2 regions of the Streptomyces sp. NPDC048664 genome follow, and region 1 is predicted to be linked to the other one. Evidence: riboswitches for the same ligand, from Rfam matches in the RefSeq annotation. Region 1 holds a riboswitch; the other holds the start of a gene.
What was found. Region 1 has a riboswitch for glycine ahead of gcvP (aminomethyl-transferring glycine dehydrogenase). Riboswitches for the same ligand answer to the same signal wherever they lie in the genome.
Positions count from the first base shown of each region.

Region 2: another riboswitch for glycine. It lies ahead of gcvT (glycine cleavage system aminomethyltransferase GcvT); the one in region 1 lies ahead of gcvP (aminomethyl-transferring glycine dehydrogenase).

Region 1 covers NZ_JBEZHK010000027.1:6,110-15,624, forward strand. The annotation lists gene AB0C59_RS25740 (FHA domain-containing protein) at 1-567, shown strand, start outside; gene AB0C59_RS25745 (MerR family transcriptional regulator) at 611-1,363, shown strand; gene AB0C59_RS25750 (bifunctional nuclease family protein) at 1,514-1,987, shown strand; gene AB0C59_RS25755 (MerR family transcriptional regulator) at 2,222-2,866, shown strand; gene AB0C59_RS25760 (DNA polymerase IV) at 2,980-4,500, shown strand; gene AB0C59_RS25765 (PRC-barrel domain-containing protein) at 4,422-4,793, opposite strand; glycine riboswitch at 4,926-5,021, shown strand; gene gcvP (aminomethyl-transferring glycine dehydrogenase) at 5,199-8,084, shown strand; gene AB0C59_RS25775 (DUF5999 family protein) at 8,208-8,414, opposite strand; gene AB0C59_RS25780 (hypothetical protein) at 8,819-9,412, opposite strand.
Region 2 covers NZ_JBEZHK010000023.1:68,445-77,959, reverse strand. The annotation lists gene AB0C59_RS23870 (enhanced serine sensitivity protein SseB C-terminal domain-containing protein) at 1-221, opposite strand, end outside; gene AB0C59_RS23865 (enhanced serine sensitivity protein SseB C-terminal domain-containing protein) at 402-1,193, opposite strand; gene AB0C59_RS23860 (AAA family ATPase) at 1,272-1,976, opposite strand; glycine riboswitch at 2,198-2,302, shown strand; gene gcvT (glycine cleavage system aminomethyltransferase GcvT) at 2,457-3,575, shown strand; gene gcvH (glycine cleavage system protein GcvH) at 3,651-4,028, shown strand; gene glyA (serine hydroxymethyltransferase) at 4,045-5,307, shown strand; gene AB0C59_RS23840 (L-serine ammonia-lyase) at 5,451-6,818, shown strand; gene AB0C59_RS23835 (hypothetical protein) at 7,059-7,148, opposite strand; gene AB0C59_RS23830 (dienelactone hydrolase family protein) at 7,290-8,042, opposite strand; gene AB0C59_RS23825 (DUF1611 domain-containing protein) at 8,375-9,481, shown strand.

The DNA.
Region 1 (9,515 bases):
GCCGCGTCCGGCCCCATAGGTTTCGGGGACATGTCGGCCCAGGTGTGCACAAGGTGCGGTCACAGCAACGCGGAGAACAGCCGCTTCTGCTCCAACTGCGGTGCGCCGCTTCGCCCCGGTGCGGTCCCGGAGCGCGCGTCGGAGACGACCTCCACGATCTCGATCTCGGGCCTGGAGGCCTACGACGCCGAGGTGACCGGCCAGACGCCGGTGCCGACGCTGTCTCCGGAGGCGCAGGCGGCCGTCGACGCGCTGCCGCTCGGTTCGGCGCTGCTGGTGGTGCGCCGCGGTCCCAACTCGGGCAGCCGCTTTCTGCTCGACAGTGACCTGACCACGGCGGGGCGTCATCCGCAGAGCGACATCTTCCTGGACGATGTGACCGTCTCACGTCGGCATGTGGAGTTCCGTCGCAGTGGGGACGGATCCTTCACGGTCGCCGACGTCGGCAGTCTCAACGGCACCTATGTGAACCGTGAGCGCATCGACCAGGTCGCGCTCACCAACGGCGACGAGGTTCAGATCGGCAAGTACAGGCTGGTCTTCTTCGCGAATCAGCGGAGTATCTGACCCTCCCCCAGACTCCGTCCGGGGAGACCCCAGGGAAGGCCTCATGCTTCACACACCGAGCGGCGGTGCCGGCAGCGGCACCGCCGCGGACGGCGGGCTGATGAGCATCGGCACCGTGCTGAACGTGCTGCGCGAGGAGTTCCCCGAGGTCACCATCTCCAAGATCCGCTTTCTGGAGACCGAGGGACTGATCGATCCGCAGCGCACCCCTGCGGGATATCGCAAGTTCGGCGTGCGCGACGTCGAGCGGCTCGGTCAGGTGCTGAGGATGCAGCGGGACCACTACCTGCCGTTGAAGGTCATCCGCGAGTATCTCGACGCCGTGGAGCGGGGCGAGGAGGTACGGCTGCCCACCTTGGGCCGTCCGCGTGACGGGGGAGACGGAGAAGGGCTGGGCGAGACGCTGCCCGAGTCCGAGGCCGGCACGGTGTCACGGCTCGGCCGGGAGGACCTGCTCGCCGCCGCCGGGATCAGCGCGGAGCAGCTCGCGGAGTGGGAGTCGTACGGCCTTGTCGCGCCGCTGCCCGGCGGAGGGTACGAACCGGAGACGGTCACCGTGGCCACTCTGGTGGCCGAACTGGGCAGACACGGGATCGAGCCACGCCATCTACGGGTGATGAAGGCCGCCGCGGACCGAGAGGCCGGGCTGGTGGACCAGGTGGTGGCCCCGCTGCGGCTGCATCGCAATCCGCAGACCAGGGCGCATGCCGAGGCCCGGACGAGGGAGCTGGCGGGGCTCTCGGTGAAGCTGCACACCGCCCTGGTGCAGTCCGCGCTGGGTCTTCGACTGCCCTGAGCGTGTTCTCGGCCGGTGGTTCACCAAGGCTTCGCCCGACCTTCATCGGCGCTGAACCGGGTCCTGATCGCGGTGTTCGCCGTCGGCGGACAGGTGGGCCGTTCTGTGCCCGACTACCCAAACGTCCCGGGCACGGCCTAGGGTTGCTGTGTGAACGAGCTCGATGTCGTAGGTGTCCGGGTCGAGATGCCCTCCAACCAGCCGATCGTGCTCCTGCGCGAAGTGGGAGGCGATCGCTACCTCCCCATCTGGATCGGCCCGGGGGAGGCGACCGCCATCGCCTTCGCCCAGCAGGGCATGGCCCCCGCACGACCGCTGACCCACGACCTGTTCAAGGACGTGCTGGAGGCGGTCGGCCAGGAGCTCACGGAAGTACGCATCACGGACCTGCGCGAAGGCGTCTTCTACGCGGAGCTGGTCTTCGCGAGCGGTGTCGAGGTGAGCGCCCGCCCCTCCGACGCCATAGCGCTGGCGCTGCGGACCGGAACGCCGATCTACGGCAGCGAAGGAGTCCTGGACGACGCGGGCATCGCGATCCCGGACGAGCAGGAGGACGAGGTCGAGAAGTTCCGCGAGTTCCTCGACCAGATCTCGCCCGAGGACTTCGGCACCAGCAACCAGTGACGGCCGGGTCTGCCGCACGATGGCGGGCGAGGGGCACGCGATCCGGCATGTGCCCGCGGCCAGTGCGCCTGTCTCACGGACCGGGGCGCCGCATTCGGCTAGCCTTTCCCCGCGGATGGGCACGGGAAACCACCCTTAGGGTGATTATCACTCGGCGTGCCGAGTGTGGCGATCGTTGACGCACCCCTGGTGACTGCCTACCGTCGAGAAGGCAGTTCGAGGACGGAGGTCGGCGTGAGAATGAGCGGCGGCGGCACGGCGGGGGGAGCCCCTGGACGCAGTCTGGGGGAGAACGGCCCGCACCCGCTTCACGGCGGCGCGACCGGCTCCGCCCCGCGGCGGCCCCTGGTCGTGCCGAGCGACGAGGACGCGGCTTTCGGCGACACTGACCAGGTCGGCTATCGCGGCCCCACGGCGTGCGCCGCGGCGGGCATCACCTACCGCCAGCTGGACTACTGGGCGAGGACCGGGCTCGTGGAACCGAGTGTGCGCCCTGCCCACGGCTCGGGGACGCAGCGGTTGTACAGCTTCCGGGACGTGGTCGTCCTGAAGGTCGTCAAGCGGTTCCTGGACACGGGTGTGTCACTGCAGAACATCCGCACCGCCGTCCAGCACCTCAGGGAGCGCGGATTGGGCGACCTGGATCGGATGACGCTGATGAGCGACGGCGCGACGGTGTACGAGTGCACGTCACCGGACGAGGTCCACGCCCTGCTCCAGGGCGGGCAGGGCATCTTCGGGATCGCCGTCGGCGTGGTCCGGCGGGACGTGGAGAGCGCGCTGTCCCAGCTGCACGGCGAGCGGGTGGACACCGGCGAGACCATCGTCGGCGACAACCCGGCGGACGAGCTGGCGCGGCGGCGCAACCGCGCCGTGTGAGACGTGGTGTGGCGCGGCAGCCGGCCGTGCCACCACCGTGTCGAGGCCGCGCCGCCGTCGGCGCGCCCGTCGGCGCGCCCCCGTTGTCAGTGGCGTAGGGCAGCATCGGACATGTGAGATCCGTGCCCACCATCCTGCACCTCGACATGGATGCCTTCTACGCCTCGGCGGAGCAGGCGTCCAAGCCGAGTCTGCGCGGGAAGGCCGTGATCGTGGGTGGGCTCGGCCCGCGCGGTGTGGTGGCCACAGCGTCCTACGAGGCACGCGCCTTCGGAGTGCACTCGGCCATGCCCATGGCCCAGGCCCGCAGGCTCGCGCCGAACGCGGCCTGCCTCGTACCGCGCTTCGGGCTCTACCGGCAGATCAGCGAGCAGGTGATGGGGCTGCTGCGGGAGCTGTCCCCGCTGGTGGAGCCGCTGAGCCTGGACGAGGCGTTCGTGGATCTCGAGGCCGGCGGGGCGGCCTGGGACGAGGAGTCGGCGCGGCTGACCGGGGCCAGGCTGCGCGCGGACATCCGGGCCGTCACCGGGCTGACCGGCTCGGTGGGCCTGGCTGCCTCCAAGATGCTCGCCAAGATCGCCTCCGAGCAGGGCAAGCCGGACGGACTGGTGGTGATACGCCCCGGCACCGAGCGCGCGCTGCTGGGCCCGATGCCGGTGCGCACGCTCCCGGGGGTCGGCCCCGCCACCGGCGACCATCTGCGGCGGGCCGGGATCACCACGGTCGACGACCTGGCCGAGGCCGGCGAGGACGAACTCGTCCGCCTCCTCGGCAAGGCGCACGGACACGCGCTGCACGCGATGGCGCTGGCCCGGGACGAACGGCCGGTGGTGGCCGAGCGGGAGGCGAAGTCGGTGTCCGTCGAGGACACCTATGACGTGGACATCCACGACCGGATGCGCGTCGGCCTGGAGGTGCAGCACCTCGCGGAGCGGTGTGTGCGCCGGCTGCGGGACGCCGGCCTGTCGGGGCGGACCATCCAGCTGAAGGTCCGCCGCTACGACTTCTCGACGCTGACCCGGTCGGAGACCCTGCGCGGGCCCACCGACGATCCGGCGGTGGTGCGGGAGGCCGCGGCGAGACTGCTGGACGCGGTGGACACGACGGGCGGGGTACGGCTGCTGGGCGTCGGCGTCAGCGGGCTGGCCGACTACACGCAGGAGGACCTCTTCGCCCAGGCACGTCTCGGCGCGGGGGAGGCGGAGGGAGAGCCGGGCCCGGTCGGGCGTGCGACGGGAGGGACGGCGGGGGGAGGGGGCGAAGAGGCGGCGGGCGCGGCGGTCGGCGAGGAGCATCGGGAGGCGGCGGAGAGCGCGCGGCGGACGGCCGGGGACATCGCGGACGAGCCGCCGGCACCGGCCGAGCACGTGTGGCGGGCGGGCCACGACGTCCGGCACAGCGAGCACGGGCACGGGTGGGTGCAGGGAAGCGGCCTGGGCCGGGTGACCGTACGCTTCGAGACGCCCGACTCGGCGCCGGGGCGGGTGCGCACGTTCCGCACCGACGACCCCTGTCTGGAACCGGCCGATCCGCTGCCGCTCGTCACGCCGACGCCTCAGGCCTCGTCCGACCCCGCCAGACGTCCGAAGTCACGGTCCGGCGCGGGAGTGGGCGAGGACACGTCGAGCCCGTAGTGGTGGTACAGCTGCAGTTCCTGTTCCGGGGAAAGATGGCGTCCTACGCCGAAGTCGGGTGCGTCCTTGATCAGCGCGCGCTCGAAGGGGACGTACAGCGCCCCCTCGACCACCTCGCTCGGTTCCAGGGGGACGAACGCGTCCCGGCTGAACAGACCGGTCCGTATCGCCGCCCACTCCGGTACCCCGGTCGCGTCGTCGAGGTAGACCTCGTCGACCGTGCCGATCTTGTTGCCGTTGCGGTCGAACGCCTTGCGGCCGATCAGATTCCGCGGATCGATATCGGTCTTCACGGTCCCTCCAACTGATCGCAACTCATTCACAACCACTACAAAAGAGCACATCCGGCACGGCGGCCACTCGAAAGCTCCAGGTCGCACCCCGGGTCCTTGGTTGCACCCGCTGGTACGCTGGCAAACGGCTGACGACCCCGCGCGGGAGAGTCCTTCGGAACCAACCGGAGGCGCCGAAGGAGCAAACCCTCCCCGGAATCTCTCAGGCACACGTACCGCACGGACGAGGTCACTCTGGAAAGCAGGGCGGTTTCCGACGGTTTCCGCTCTCACCGACGGTGAAAGCCGGAACGCCTCACGGCGGGCCGGTGAAGCTCTCAGGTCGAGATGACAGAGGGGGAGGCCGTCGGGGTGCCCGCGCCGTGGTGCCCCTCGAAGGTCGTGTCTGACCAGGAGGCCTCCGTAATGACCGCCCACCGCATCCCGCTCTCCGAGCTCGAACGGGGGATCCCCTTCGAGCAGCGCCACATCGGCCCGGACCACGAGGCGCAGGCCAAGATGCTCGCGCACGTCGGCTACGGCTCCCTGGACGAGCTCACGGCCGCCGCCGTCCCCGACGTCATCAAGAGCACCGACGCCCTGGACCTGCCGGGCGCGCGCACCGAGGCCGAGGTGCTGGCCGAGCTGCGCTCCCTGGCCGACCGCAACCAGGTCCTCGACTCCATGATCGGTCTCGGCTACCACGGGACCTTCACGCCGCCGGTGATCCTGCGCAACGTCATGGAGAACCCCGCCTGGTACACCGCGTACACGCCGTACCAGCCCGAGATCTCCCAGGGCCGCCTGGAGGCCCTGCTCAACTTCCAGACCGTCGTCGCCGAGCTCACCGGGCTCCCGACCTCCGGCGCCTCCCTGCTGGACGAGGGCACGGCCGCCGCCGAGGCCATGGCGCTGTCGCGGCGCATGGGCCGGAACAAGAAGGGCCTGTTCCTGGTCGACGCGGACGCGCTGCCCCAGACGGTGGCCGTCATCCAGACGCGCGCCGAACCTACCGGCGTGGAGGTCGTCGTCGCCGACCTGAGCGACGGCATCCCGGCCGAGGTCGCCGAGCGGGAGATCAACGGCGTACTGGTCCAGTACCCGGGCGCCTCCGGTGCCGTACGCGACATCAGGCCGCTCGTCGAGCAGGCCCACGGGCTCGGCGCGGTCGTCACGGTCGCCGCCGACCTGCTCGCCCTGACGCTGCTGACCTCGCCGGGCGAGCTGGGCGCCGACATCGCCGTCGGCACGACGCAGCGCTTCGGCGTACCGATGGGCTTCGGCGGCCCGCACGCCGGCTACATGGCGGTGCAGGAGAAGTTCGCCCGCAGCCTGCCCGGCCGCCTGGTGGGCGTCTCCGTGGACGCCGACGGGCACAAGGCGTACCGCCTCGCCCTGCAGACGCGTGAGCAGCACATCCGCCGCGAGAAGGCGACGAGCAACATCTGCACCGCCCAGGTGCTGCTCGCCGTGATGGCCGGCATGTACGCGGTCTACCACGGTCCCGAGGGGCTGCGGACCATCGCGCGCCGCACCCACCGCTACGCCGCGATACTCGCCGCGGGCCTGACGGCCGGCGGCGTCGAGGTCGTCCACGGCGCCTACTTCGACACCCTGACCGTGCGGGTGCCCGGCCGCGCCGAGACCGTCGTGGCCACGGCACGCGAGCGCGGGGTGAACCTGCGCCTCGTCGACGCCGACCATGTGTCGATCGCCTGCGACGAGACGACCGGCCGCGCACAGCTGCGTGCCGTGTGGACCGCCTTCGGCGTCGAGGCCGACGCCGAGAGCCTGGACGCCGGCACCGAGGACGCGCTCCCGGGGAACCTGCTGCGCACCGACGACTACCTCACGCACCCGGTCTTCCACGCGCACCGCTCCGAGACCGCGATGCTGCGCTATCTGCGCCGCCTCGCGGACCGCGACTACGCGCTTGACCGCGGCATGATCCCGCTGGGCTCCTGCACCATGAAGCTCAACGCGACCACCGAGATGGAGCCGGTCACCTGGCCCGAGTTCGGACAGCTGCACCCCTTCGCGCCCGCCGAGCAGGCGCAGGGCTACCTCACGCTCATCCGTGAGCTGGAGGAGCGGCTCGCGGAGGTCACCGGCTACGACAAGGTCTCCCTCCAGCCCAACGCCGGCTCCCAGGGCGAGCTGGCCGGTCTGCTGGCCGTGCGCGGCTACCACCGCGCCAACGGCGACGAGCAGCGCACGGTCTGCCTCATCCCGTCCTCCGCGCACGGCACCAACGCGGCGAGCGCCGTGATGGCCGGCATGAAGGTCGTCGTCGTGAAGACCGCGAACGACGGCGAGATCGACGTGGCGGACCTGCGGGCCAAGATCGAGCAGTACCGCGACGAGCTGTCGGTCCTGATGATCACCTACCCCTCCACGCACGGCGTGTTCGAGGAGCACGTGGCCGACATCTGCGCGGCCGTCCACGAGGCCGGCGGCCAGGTGTACGTCGACGGCGCCAACCTCAACGCGCTGGTCGGGCTCGCCAAGCCGGGCCACTTCGGCGGCGACGTCTCGCACCTCAACCTGCACAAGACGTTCTGCATCCCGCACGGCGGTGGCGGCCCGGGCGTCGGCCCGGTCGGCGTGCGCGCGCACCTCGCGCCGTATCTGCCGAACCACCCGCTCCAGCCCGCGGCGGGCCCCGAGACGGGCGTGGGCCCGATCTCGGCCGCGCCGTGGGGCTCCGCGGGCATCCTGCCGATCTCCTGGGCGTACGTGCGGCTCATGGGCGGCGAGGGCCTCAAGGCGGCCACGCAGATCGCCGTGCTGTCCGCCAACTACATCGCCAAGCGCCTCGAGCCGCACTTCCCCGTGCTCTACACCGGCCCCGGGAACCTGGTGGCCCACGAGTGCATCATCGACCTGCGCCCGCTGACCAAGGCGACCGGGGTGAGCGTCGACGACGTCGCCAAGCGCCTGATCGACTACGGCTTCCACGCGCCGACGATGTCGTTCCCGGTGGCCGGCACGCTGATGATCGAGCCGACCGAGTCCGAGGACCTCGCCGAGATCGACCGGTTCTGCGACGCGATGATCGCCATCCGGGCCGAGATCGAGAAGGTCGGCTCGGGTGAGTGGCCCGACGAGGACAACCCGCTGCGGGGCGCTCCGCACACCGCGGCGGCGCTCGGCGGCACGTGGGAGCACGCGTACACGCGGGAGGAGGCCGTCTTCCCGAGCGGTGTCTCGGCCGCCGACAAGTATTGGCCGCCGGTGCGCCGTATCGACCAGGCGTTCGGCGACCGCAACCTGGTCTGTTCCTGCCCGCCGCTGGACGCCTACGAGGAGTAGTCGACCTCGGACATGCGTCGGGGCCGGTTCGGAGAGTGCGTCTCCGGGCCGGCCCCTGGTCTGTCCAGGGCGTCGGACGCCCTTGGCGGGGGAGCGGTCGTACGTCCCCCGCGCTCCGCCGCCTTACGCGGCCGTCATCACCTGGCCGGTGCCCATCGGGCGGTGCGGGGCGATGATCTGGCCGTCGGGCAGAAGCTCACCGGTGTCCTCGAACAGCAGAACGCCGTTGCACAGCAGGCTCCATCCCTGCTCCGGGTGGTGCGCCACGAGGCGGGCGGACTCCCGGTCGGCGGATTCGGCGGTCGGGCACGGCGGCTGGTGCTGGCACATGATGGATGCGATCTTTCGCTCTGGCGTGTGTGGGACGGCTGGTATGGCTGGCGTGTGCGTCGTGCGGCTCTTCCGGTCGCTCATGGCCGCTCCCCGTTGCTGATGCTTCGGTGTCGAACCCAGTGTTGCCCCACGGGCGTCAATCCGCAGGGATTTCGCGGCACCGCTTCTCACATTCATGACGCATCACCCGCGCGGACGGTTCAATCCAACTCGGCGGCTACTTTGGGTGGTTCGGCATGACTAAAAAGAACTAGCCCGTATGGGCCGACCAGTGCTTTGTCCCTCGTAAGAGTGCGAGAGAGCACGAATGGGCGACAGACGTGTCGCTCCGTGGACGCACCGTGCCCCGCCGTCCTCAGGAGCGGCGGGGCACACGGGCCGCGGGGTCGTGCCCGGGGTGGCTACGCGGGTGCGGGTGAGCCGAGCATCGTGGCGGCTCTGGTGACCCGCAGGGTGAGCACCGGGAGGAGGTCAGCGACCGAGTGCGGGCGGTGGGCGGCGATGCCCGGGGGTGCGGGCGCGAGCGGTACCAGCAGGTCGGTCGCGGCGGGCTGGCCCGTCGCGCCGTCGGCGTCGCGGTCGCCGTGCAGCCACAGCGTCAGCATGTACAGCTCGGGCACGGACAGCAGCCGGGCCTGGTGGGGCTGCGCCATCGTCTCCGCCTGGCGCAGAGCCCGCTCGGTGGAGGCGACGTAGGGGCCCTCGAAGAAGTGCGAGAACGCCCAGCCGTCCGGGGTCAGCATCGTCTCGGCGGCGGCCACGGCGTGCCCGCCGCGGCGCAGGAGGAATCTCCATCCCGCCAACCGGGTGATCGCCGCGCCCGCGGGGGCGATCCGGTCCAGAACGTGCACCGGCAGGGGGAGTTCGGGTGTCACAGGTCCCTGGGCACCGCGCAGGGAGGGGATGGGGGCCTCGCGGACCGCGGTGGGGGAAGCGAGCGCCGCGAGGACGGAGCGGAGTGCGGGCGCGGGAGCCGGGGGGACATGCAGATGCATGGTGGGTCGCCTCTCATTCGACAGGCACGGTGGAGCCAGAAAGGGGTGGGGCGGGCGGACGGCGCTGTCAGCTCTCGGGGCCGGAGGTGTGCCGGGTGAGGGT
Region 2 (9,515 bases), on a different contig from region 1:
GAGGTGACGCAGGGCGCGTAGCCGTGGGCGCCCACGTCCATCGTGCCGTACTGGGCGTCGGGCGAGCCGGCCTGGCCGTGCCACAGGAGCATCCAGACCTGGCCGCGGGACGGGGTCGCGAGCGCGCCGAGGAGCGCCTCGTAGGCGTCGTAACGCCCGGGCGTCACCTGGCGCAGCATGTGCTCGACCTGCCCGGTCGAGGCCGTGCCCGACGCGCTCACCCTCTACCGCTCCCTCACGACGAACCTGATCAGCTTGGCGAACCTGACGGCCGCGGCGCGGGGTTCTCCCGCCCCGGCCATGAAACCAGGTTAAGGCGCCATCCTGACAGCAACGTGACGCGCGCTCCCCCCGGGCGCCCGGACGGCGTCGGATACCGCCCGGACGGTTGCCTCGTGCCGTCAGTAACCGTGCTGGTAGAAGGGCCGCACGGTGCCCCGCAGCCAGTCGCCCACCGGATCCTGGGCCGCGTCCAGGAACACCATGTGCACCGGCGTCGCCACCGGCGCCTTGGCCAGGGCCCTGCCGAGCGCGTCCAGGGCGAGGGTGCGGGTGTCGCTCTCCCCGGAGGTCAGCTCGACGCCTATGAGCATCACCGGGTCGGCGGTCTCGATCACGGCCAGGCAGCGTCGCGCGGCGCGCACCACGCCGGCCGCGGCGAACTCGGCGGACGCTGCGGCGAGCAGGTCGACCGGGTCGTCCTGCCAGTCGGGTTCGAAGAGACGGACCCGGCCGCCCCTCGCCGACCCGTCCAGCTCCGTACGCCCCGCGCGGCACAGCTCGGCCACGGCCTCGGGGGGCAGCGGAACGCCGACCACGCCGTCCGGGTTGACGGCGATGCCGACCTGCGGGGGCAGCCCCCGGGCGAACTCGACGGCGGGCGCGACGGTGTACGCCATGTGGCCGCCCACGACCTGGCGGAACTGCTCCTCGGAGCTGAACACCGGCACGTACGCCTGGCCCTCGATCTGCACGGTGGGCAGGTCGAGGGAGCCGCTGTGCGGGCCGCGGCCCTCGGGCAGGGGCACCCAGACGAAGCTGCGGCCGAGGACCTCCACGATCCGGCCGCTCGCCGAGGGGACGCCGAGGGCGGCGGAGAGCACTTCCTCCAGTTCGTTGCCCGGCCATCCGCCGTGCGGATACGGGTGTGCCGGTGCGGGGAAGTCCATGGGAAGGTCCGCGGGGATGTCCATCTGCCTACCGCCTGCTCAGTGCCGCTGCTGGTCGTCTGCCACTGCCCGACATGCCACTGTCCGACACAGCGCAAAAGGCTAGCGCCCCCACGGCCCGTGCTCCTCCGGCTCGGCGGCGAAGGTGATGTGGCGCAGGGCGTTCGCGGCGTCGCGGTCCAGGAGCACCGCCGAGGCGCAGCCCTCCGGCGGACGGCCCTGCTCGACGGCGCGCAGGAGGCGGTGGGTGGCTCCGCGGTGCCGCAGGAACGCGTAGCGGGAGACGCCCCGGCCGCGCCGGCGCTGGCCCGCCAGTGCGGTGCCCTCGGCGACGTCGAGCAGGAGCAGGTGGAGGGCGCCGCCGCGGCGCCGGGCCGCCCGGGCGAGCCAGCCGCGCACCCAGCGCTGGGCGCCGCAGTCGTGCACCACGACCCCCTGGTCCGTGCGCAGGGCGCGGCCCAGGGCCGCGTAGTGCGCGAGGCGGACGAGGGGGCGGTAGACGGCGTACGGCAGGAACCGGGCCAGCCGGGCGTCCCAGCCCTCCCGGGTGTCCTGGGAGTCCACCCGCACCCCCCGCACGGTGCGCCGCATCAGCGTGGACTTGCCGCTGCCCGGCAGCCCCGACACGACGACGAGGTCCCGCGCGCCGAACGTCAGCGCGTGCGGGGCTGCGCCCGCGCGCTCCCGCAGATCGCGGACCCGGGCCGGCGGCCGGGCCCCGCGGGCGGGCCGCGGCACGGCCCCGGCCGGTCCGGGCACCGCGACGCCCGCGACCCCGGCGTACGCCGTGTTCCTGTCCACCGTCATCGTCGTCGCCTCCCCTGCCTCCCCGTGGGTGCCTCCCGGCGACTGGGAAGCCCGCTCCCCACCGGACGTACAGAGCCTGCTCCCCACCGGGCGTAAAGAGAAGGTAATGAAAAGGTATCGCGACGGCGTTCCCGTCCTGCCACGGACCGGTTACCGATCCGGCCTGCCGTCCGGCGGGGGTGGCGTGCAATGATGTGCGCGCCAACTGCATACCGGCCGCTTGAATCCGCGCGGGAGAGTTCCGGGCAGGCCCTTGTGCCGCCCGGGCGCCGAAGGAGCAAGTCCCTCCCTTGAATCTCTCAGGCCCCTGATACCGCGCGGGCGAGGCACATCTGGAAAGCGGGCCGCCCCGGCGGCCCCACCCAAGGTGCAAACCCTGCCGCCCCGGGACACGGGAGTCAGGGCGAACCTCTCAGGTTCCGATGACAGATGGGGAGGATCGACCTCGCCCTGTCCATGCCTGTCCTTGGAGCACTCCCGATGAACAGCAGCCCCCCGCGCCACACCGCGCTCGATGCCCTGCATCGTTCGCTGGGCGCGACGATGACCGACTTCGCCGGCTGGGACATGCCCCTGCGCTACGGCTCCGAGCGCGACGAGCACCTCGCCGTCCGCACGAAGGCCGGCCTGTTCGACCTCTCGCACATGGGCGAGATCACCGTGACGGGCCCCGAGGCGAACCGCCTCCTCGACTTCGCCCTGGTCGGCAACATCTCCTCGGTGGGCGTCGGGCGCGCCCGCTACACCATGATCTGCCGGCCGGACGGCGGCATCCTCGACGATCTGATCGTGTACCGGCTCGGTGAGTCGGAGTACATGGTCGTCGCCAACGCCTCCAACGCCCAGGTGGTCCTGGACGCCCTCACGGAGCGCTCCGCGGGCTTCGACGCCGAGGTGCGCGACGACCGCGACGCCTACGCGCTGATCGCCGTCCAGGGCCCCGAGTCCCCCGGCATCCTGAAGTCGCTGACCGACGCCGACCTGGACGGGCTGAAGTACTACGCGGGTCTGCCCGGCACCGTCGCCGGCGTCCCGGCGCTCATCGCGCGCACCGGCTACACGGGCGAGGACGGCTTCGAGCTGTTCGTGGCGCCCGAGCACGCCGAGAAGCTGTGGCAGGCGCTGACCGAGGCCGGCGCGCCCGCCGGTCTCATCCCCTGCGGCCTGTCCTGCCGGGACACGCTGCGCCTCGAGGCGGGCATGCCGCTGTACGGGCATGAGCTGACGACCTCGCTGACGCCCTTCGACGCCGGTCTGGGCCGCGTCGTGAAGTTCGAGAAGGAGGGCGACTTCGTGGGGCGCGCCGCGCTGACCGAGGCCGCCGGGCGTGCCGAGCAGAACCCCCCGCGCGTCCTGGTCGGGCTGGTGGCCGAGGGCCGCCGCGTGCCGCGCGCGGGCTACCCGGTCGTCTCGGGCGGCGAGGTGATCGGAGAGGTCACCTCCGGCGCCCCGTCCCCCACGCTGGGCAAGCCGATCGCGATGGCGTACGTCGACGCCGCGCACGCCGCGCCCGGCACGGCCGGAGTCGGGGTCGACATCCGGGGCAGCCATGAACCGTACGAGGTCGTGGCGCTGCCGTTCTACAAGCGCCGGAAGTAGACACTGGCAGGCCAGGCGTCACCCGCTCCGTCACCCACATCACCAGCACCGCCCGCGTACAGGGAGAATCCAGCCATGAGCAACCCCCAGAAGCTTCGCTACAGCAAGGAGCACGAGTGGCTGTCGGACGCCGAGGACGGCGTCTCGACGGTCGGCATCACCGAGCACGCGGCGAACGCGCTCGGCGACGTCGTGTTCGTCCAGCTCCCGGAGGTCGGTGACACGGTGACCGCGGGCGAGACCTGCGGCGAGCTGGAGTCGACCAAGTCCGTCAGCGACCTCTACTCCCCCGTCTCCGGTGAGATCACCGACGTCAACCAGGACGTCGTCGACGACCCGTCGCTGGTGAACACGGCCCCCTTCGAGGGCGGCTGGCTGTTCAGGGTGCGGGTCACGGACACGCCGTCCGACCTGTTCTCCGCCGACGAGTACGACGCCCACATCGCGGGCTGAGGAGTCGTAGCACCTCATGTCTCTTCTGAACACATCCCTGCGTGACCTGGACCCGGACGTCGCCGCCGCCGTCGACGCCGAGCTGCACCGCCAGCAGTCCACCCTGGAGATGATCGCCTCGGAGAACTTCGCTCCGGTCGCGGTCATGGAGGCCCAGGGCTCGGTCCTCACCAACAAGTACGCCGAGGGCTACCCCGGCCGTCGCTACTACGGCGGCTGCGAGCACGTCGACGTGGTCGAGCAGATCGCCATCGACCGCGTCAAGGAGCTCTTCGGCGCCGAGCACGCCAACGTCCAGCCGCACTCGGGCGCCCAGGCCAACGCCGCCGCGATGTTCGCGCTGCTGAAGCCCGGCGACACGATCATGGGTCTCAACCTCGCGCACGGCGGGCACCTGACCCACGGTATGAAGATCAACTTCTCCGGCAAGCTCTACGACGTGGTCCCCTACCACGTCGGCGAGGACGGCCTGGTCGACATGGACGAGGTGGAGCGCCTCGCCAAGGAGCACCAGCCGAAGCTGATCGTCGCGGGCTGGTCCGCCTACCCCCGCCAGCTGGACTTCGCCGCCTTCCGCCGGGTCGCCGACCAGGTGGGCGCCTACCTGATGGTCGACATGGCGCACTTCGCCGGCCTGGTGGCCGCGGGCCTGCACCCCAACCCGGTGCCGCACGCCCATGTCGTCACCACCACCACCCACAAGACGCTGGGCGGCCCGCGCGGCGGGGTGATCCTGTCGACCGCCGAGCTGGCCAAGAAGATCAACTCCGCGGTCTTCCCCGGTCAGCAGGGTGGCCCGCTGGAGCACGTGGTCGCCGCCAAGGCCGTCGCGTTCAAGGTCGCGGCGTCCGAGGACTTCCGCGACCGCCAGCGCCGTACGCTGGAGGGAGCCCGCATCCTGGCCGAGCGCCTGGTACGGGACGACGCCAAGGCCGTGGGCGTGGACGTCCTGACCGGTGGCACGGACGTGCACCTGGTCCTGGTCGACCTGCGCCACTCCGAGCTGGACGGCCAGCAGGCCGAGGACCGCCTCCACGAGGTCGGCATCACCGTCAACCGCAACGCGGTCCCGAACGACCCGCGTCCGCCGATGGTCACCTCGGGCCTGCGCATCGGCACGCCCGCCCTCGCGACCCGCGGCTTCACGGCCGAGGACTTCGCCGAGGTCGCGGACGTGATCGCCGAGGCGCTGAAGCCGTCGTACGACGCGGCGGCGCTGCGCTCCCGGGTCACGGCACTGGCCGACAAGCACCCGCTCTACCCGGGTATCGGCAAGTAGACGGTCCCGGAACGTTTCCGGAGCGCTTCCGGAAACGTTCCGGCTCCGTTCCGCAGCACCCTCGGGCACCGCGCACACTGGAAGGACACACCCCGTCCGGGCGCGGTGCCCACCCCGCACCACCCTGTTATTGAGGAGTCACCGTGGCCATCTCGGTCTTCGACCTGTTCTCGATCGGCATAGGCCCGTCCAGCTCCCACACCGTGGGCCCGATGCGTGCGGCGCGCATGTTCGCGCGCCGGCTGCGCAACGAGGGCCTTCTGGAGGGAGCCACCCGCGTACGCGCCGAGCTGTACGGCTCGCTCGGGGCCACCGGCCACGGCCACGGCACGCCGAAGGCCGTGCTGCTGGGCCTGGAGGGCGCCTCACCGCGCACGGTGGACGTGGAGACGGCCGACGAGCGCGTGGCGGAGATCAAGGCCTCCGGCCGCCTTCAGCTGCTCGGCGACCACGAGATCGCGTTCTCCTACGACGACGACCTGGTCCTGCACCGCCGTGAGACCCTGCCCTACCACGCCAACGGTATGACGCTGTGGGCGTACGACGCCTCGGGCGCCGAGCTGCTGTCGAAGACGTACTACTCGGTGGGCGGCGGCTTCGTCGTGGACGAGGACGCGGTGGGCGCGGACCGCATCGTGCTGGACGACACGGTCCTCAAGTACCCCTTCCGCACGGGCGACGAGCTGCTGCGCCTGACGAAGGAGACGGGGTTGTCCATCTCCTCCCTGATGCTGGAGAACGAGCGGGCCTGGCGCACGGAGGAGGAGATCCGCGCGGGTCTGCTGGACATCTGGCAGGTCATGCGGGCCTGTGTGAGCCGGGGCATGTCGCGGGAGGGCATCCTGCCCGGCGGCCTGAAGGTCCGCCGCCGCGCGGCCGTCACCGCCCGCCAGCTGCGCGCCGAAGGCGATCCGCTGGCCCACTCCATGGAGTGGATCACGCTCTACGCGATGGCGGTGAACGAGGAGAACGCCGCGGGCGGCCGCGTGGTCACCGCCCCGACCAACGGCGCCGCGGGCATCATCCCGGCGGTCCTGCACTACTACATCAACTTCGTGCCGGGCGCGGACGAGGACGGCGTGGTCCGCTTCCTGCTCGCGGCGGGCGCGATCGGCATGCTCTTCAAGGAGAACGCGTCCATCTCCGGCGCCGAGGTCGGCTGCCAGGGCGAGGTCGGCTCGGCCTGCTCGATGGCGGCGGGCGCCCTGGCGGAGGTCATGGGCGGCTCCCCCGAGCAGGTCGAGAACGCGGCCGAGATCGGCATGGAGCACAACCTCGGCCTGACCTGCGACCCGGTCGGCGGCCTGGTCCAGATCCCGTGCATCGAGCGCAACGGCATGGCGGCGGTCAAGGCCGTCACGGCCGCCCGCATGGCCCTGCGCGGCGACGGCACGCACAAGGTGTCCCTCGACAAGGTCATCAAGACGATGAAGGACACCGGCGCGGACATGAGCGTCAAGTACAAGGAGACCGCCCGGGGCGGGCTCGCGGTGAACATCATCGAGTGCTAGGGAAACGGGCCCTGACCAGTGCGTTCGCGTCTTTCTGCGCTGTCAGGGCCTTTCCTGTATAGGCGGCGAAAAGTCCCTGAGAAGTCCCTGGGACAGACGTGAAAGTCCCTGAGATGTCCCCGTGGCACGTCCGCGGCTTGTGGTTGGGCGCGGTCCGACGTGAGCTCCGAGGCCCGGGTGTCCGGTTCCGTCGGCGGGGAGCACCGCCCGGACAGGTGCCACTCCGGCGCTGGACTGGGTTCACCCCCGCTCGGTCGGGGACCGGCCGCGCCATTTGCGGTACCACGACTCCGACACCCCCAGGGCCCGGCAGGCGACGCGATGCGGCATGCCTTCCTCGGCCTTGCAACCGCTGGCCCTCCCCCGCGGTGCGCGAACACGTCCTGGCGCCGAGAGCTGGGAGAACGTGGCTCCCTGGTTCGGTCCGTACTCCGTGGAGGACGGCGAGGGCAGCATTGTCCGAGGGATAGTTCAGGACTGGCTCAACGACCTCGGAGCCGGCAGGGTGCGGTCCAGTAGGGGTAGCAGGCGATCCCAGTGGCGCATAAGGCCCGAGGCGCTGAAGGCGTCGGTGTCGGACATGGTGAAGCCATGGGTGGTGCCGGGGTAGATCTCGGAGGTGTAGTCGACCCCCGCGGCATCCAGCGCCTTGTTGAGCTCGGCAAGCGCCTCGGGCGTCATGTCGCCTTCCGCGTGGCCGAAATGGACCTGGGCGGTCAGTTCGGCGAAGAGGTCGGGCCCGCCCGTGCCGACAGGGCCGTGGAAGGCGGCGAGAGCGGCCACCTGGTCGGGGTGAGCCGCGGCGGTGCGCACTGCGAGGAGGCCCCCGACGCAGTAGCCGGTCACCGCGACCGGCCCGGCCTCGACCTCGGGCCGGGTGGTGAGGAAGCCAAGGTAGGCGCTGGCGTCGCTCAGGACACGTTCGGTGGTGTGCGCCTCGATCAATGGCATCAACTGGTCGAAGACCGCGGGCCTGGCCTCTTCCCCGATGTGCTCGGGAAGCTCGATCACGGGTGCCGGGCCATGCCGGTAGAAGAGGTTGGGAACGAGTACGTAGTAGCCGTGCCCCGCCAGTTCGAGGGCCAACTCCCGCAGCACGGGCCGGATACCGAAGCCGTCGGGGTACATCAGCACCCCCGGGTGCCGCTCGCCGTTGTCGGGGGACGCGGCGAACGCGTCAGCCCGGCCGTCGGCGGTGGGGATCTGCAGAAAGGTGATGGGCATGCATGCTCCTGTCGTGGTTGATGTGTCGAACTGTGATCAACACGACGGAGGCGGAGCTCGCGCCGCGGCGCCGAGCCCTCGCTCCCACGGCGAGCCCGCACCGGCCCGCACGGCGCTCAGTGGAGCACCGGGTCACCAATCTGTGTGCGGCACGCGGCCATCCCGGTAATCATGGTCAGCTAGCCTAGTACACCTACATGCGCCGACGCCATGGTCGGCGGCGAATCCGCGCCTGCCTGACGTAGACGAGGTTACCTCGTCCCGCCGCCGGTTCCGCCATATGTGACACACTCTCACATCGGCGCATTCACGAAGTGTGGGGGATTCACAGAATGGACATATTCGAGGACTTCGAGCGACTGCCGTTGCGCGTCGTATTGTTTGCGGACAGCGTCTTCGAGCACGCGGAGGGAAAGACCGCGCAAGGCATCCTGAGGCACAGTGAGGCACTCCATCCCATTGCCGTGGTCGACCGCTTCTGCACGGCGTCGAACTCGGGGGAAGTGGTCGCCGGGACCGACGTACCGGTGGTGTCGTCGGTGCGCGAAGCGTTGTCGCTGGAACCGGATGCGCTGGTCATGGCACTGACGGAATCAGACCATGTCGAGCGGATCGACGGAGCCGTTCGCCACGCGCCGAAGCCGCCCGGCGACCTGCCCGCATTCTGGCGGGAGGAAATCACCACGGCACTGGCTCACGGGCTCGACGTGATTTCCTGCCTGCACCTTCGCCTTGCCGAGAGTGAGCTGGCCCGGGGGCTGCGGAAAGGCCAGTTGATTGTCGACGTACGGAAGCCGTACGAGGAGCTTCCCAAATATTCCGGGCGACGTGAGCGCACCCGGGCGAAGGTGGTCCATGTCACCGGCAGCGACTGCGTCATAGGGAAACGGACTGCGGCGCTTCAGCTCTACCGTGAGGCGCGTGAACGAGGCATCGAGGCCGGATACGTCGGAACGGGGCAGACCTGCCTCCTTGTGGGGTGCACCGAGGGTGCCATCGTCGACCGCACTCCGGTGTTCCAGGCAGCGGGGCTGGTGGAGCACTTGGTGCTCCGGGCAGAGAGCCGCCATGACCTGCTGGTCATCAAGGGACAGGCATCGGTGCTACACCCCGCCTTCGGCGGCCTGGCGACGGCGATCCTGCAGGGTGCTCAGCCGGATGCCGTCGTGTTCGTGCACGACCCTCAGCGGCAGTTCCGCTACCACTGGGAGCACATAGCGCTCGGGCCGGTGGAGCGGGAGATCGAACTGGTGGAACAGCTCGGCGGAGCACCGGTCGTCGCACTGGCCACGCGAGGTGAGGAGAACGTCCAGCGTCTGCGGTATCTCGGGCTCCCTGTCGTCGACGCCCTGGCGCCCGATGGGCCGTCCCGGCTCCTTGGCGCTGTCTCCTCAGCGCTGGAACAGCAAGTACGGCTTCCAAACAGGGTGGCTGTCTGATGCTGCTGTCAGGCCGCGAGACGAAGCCGGGGAC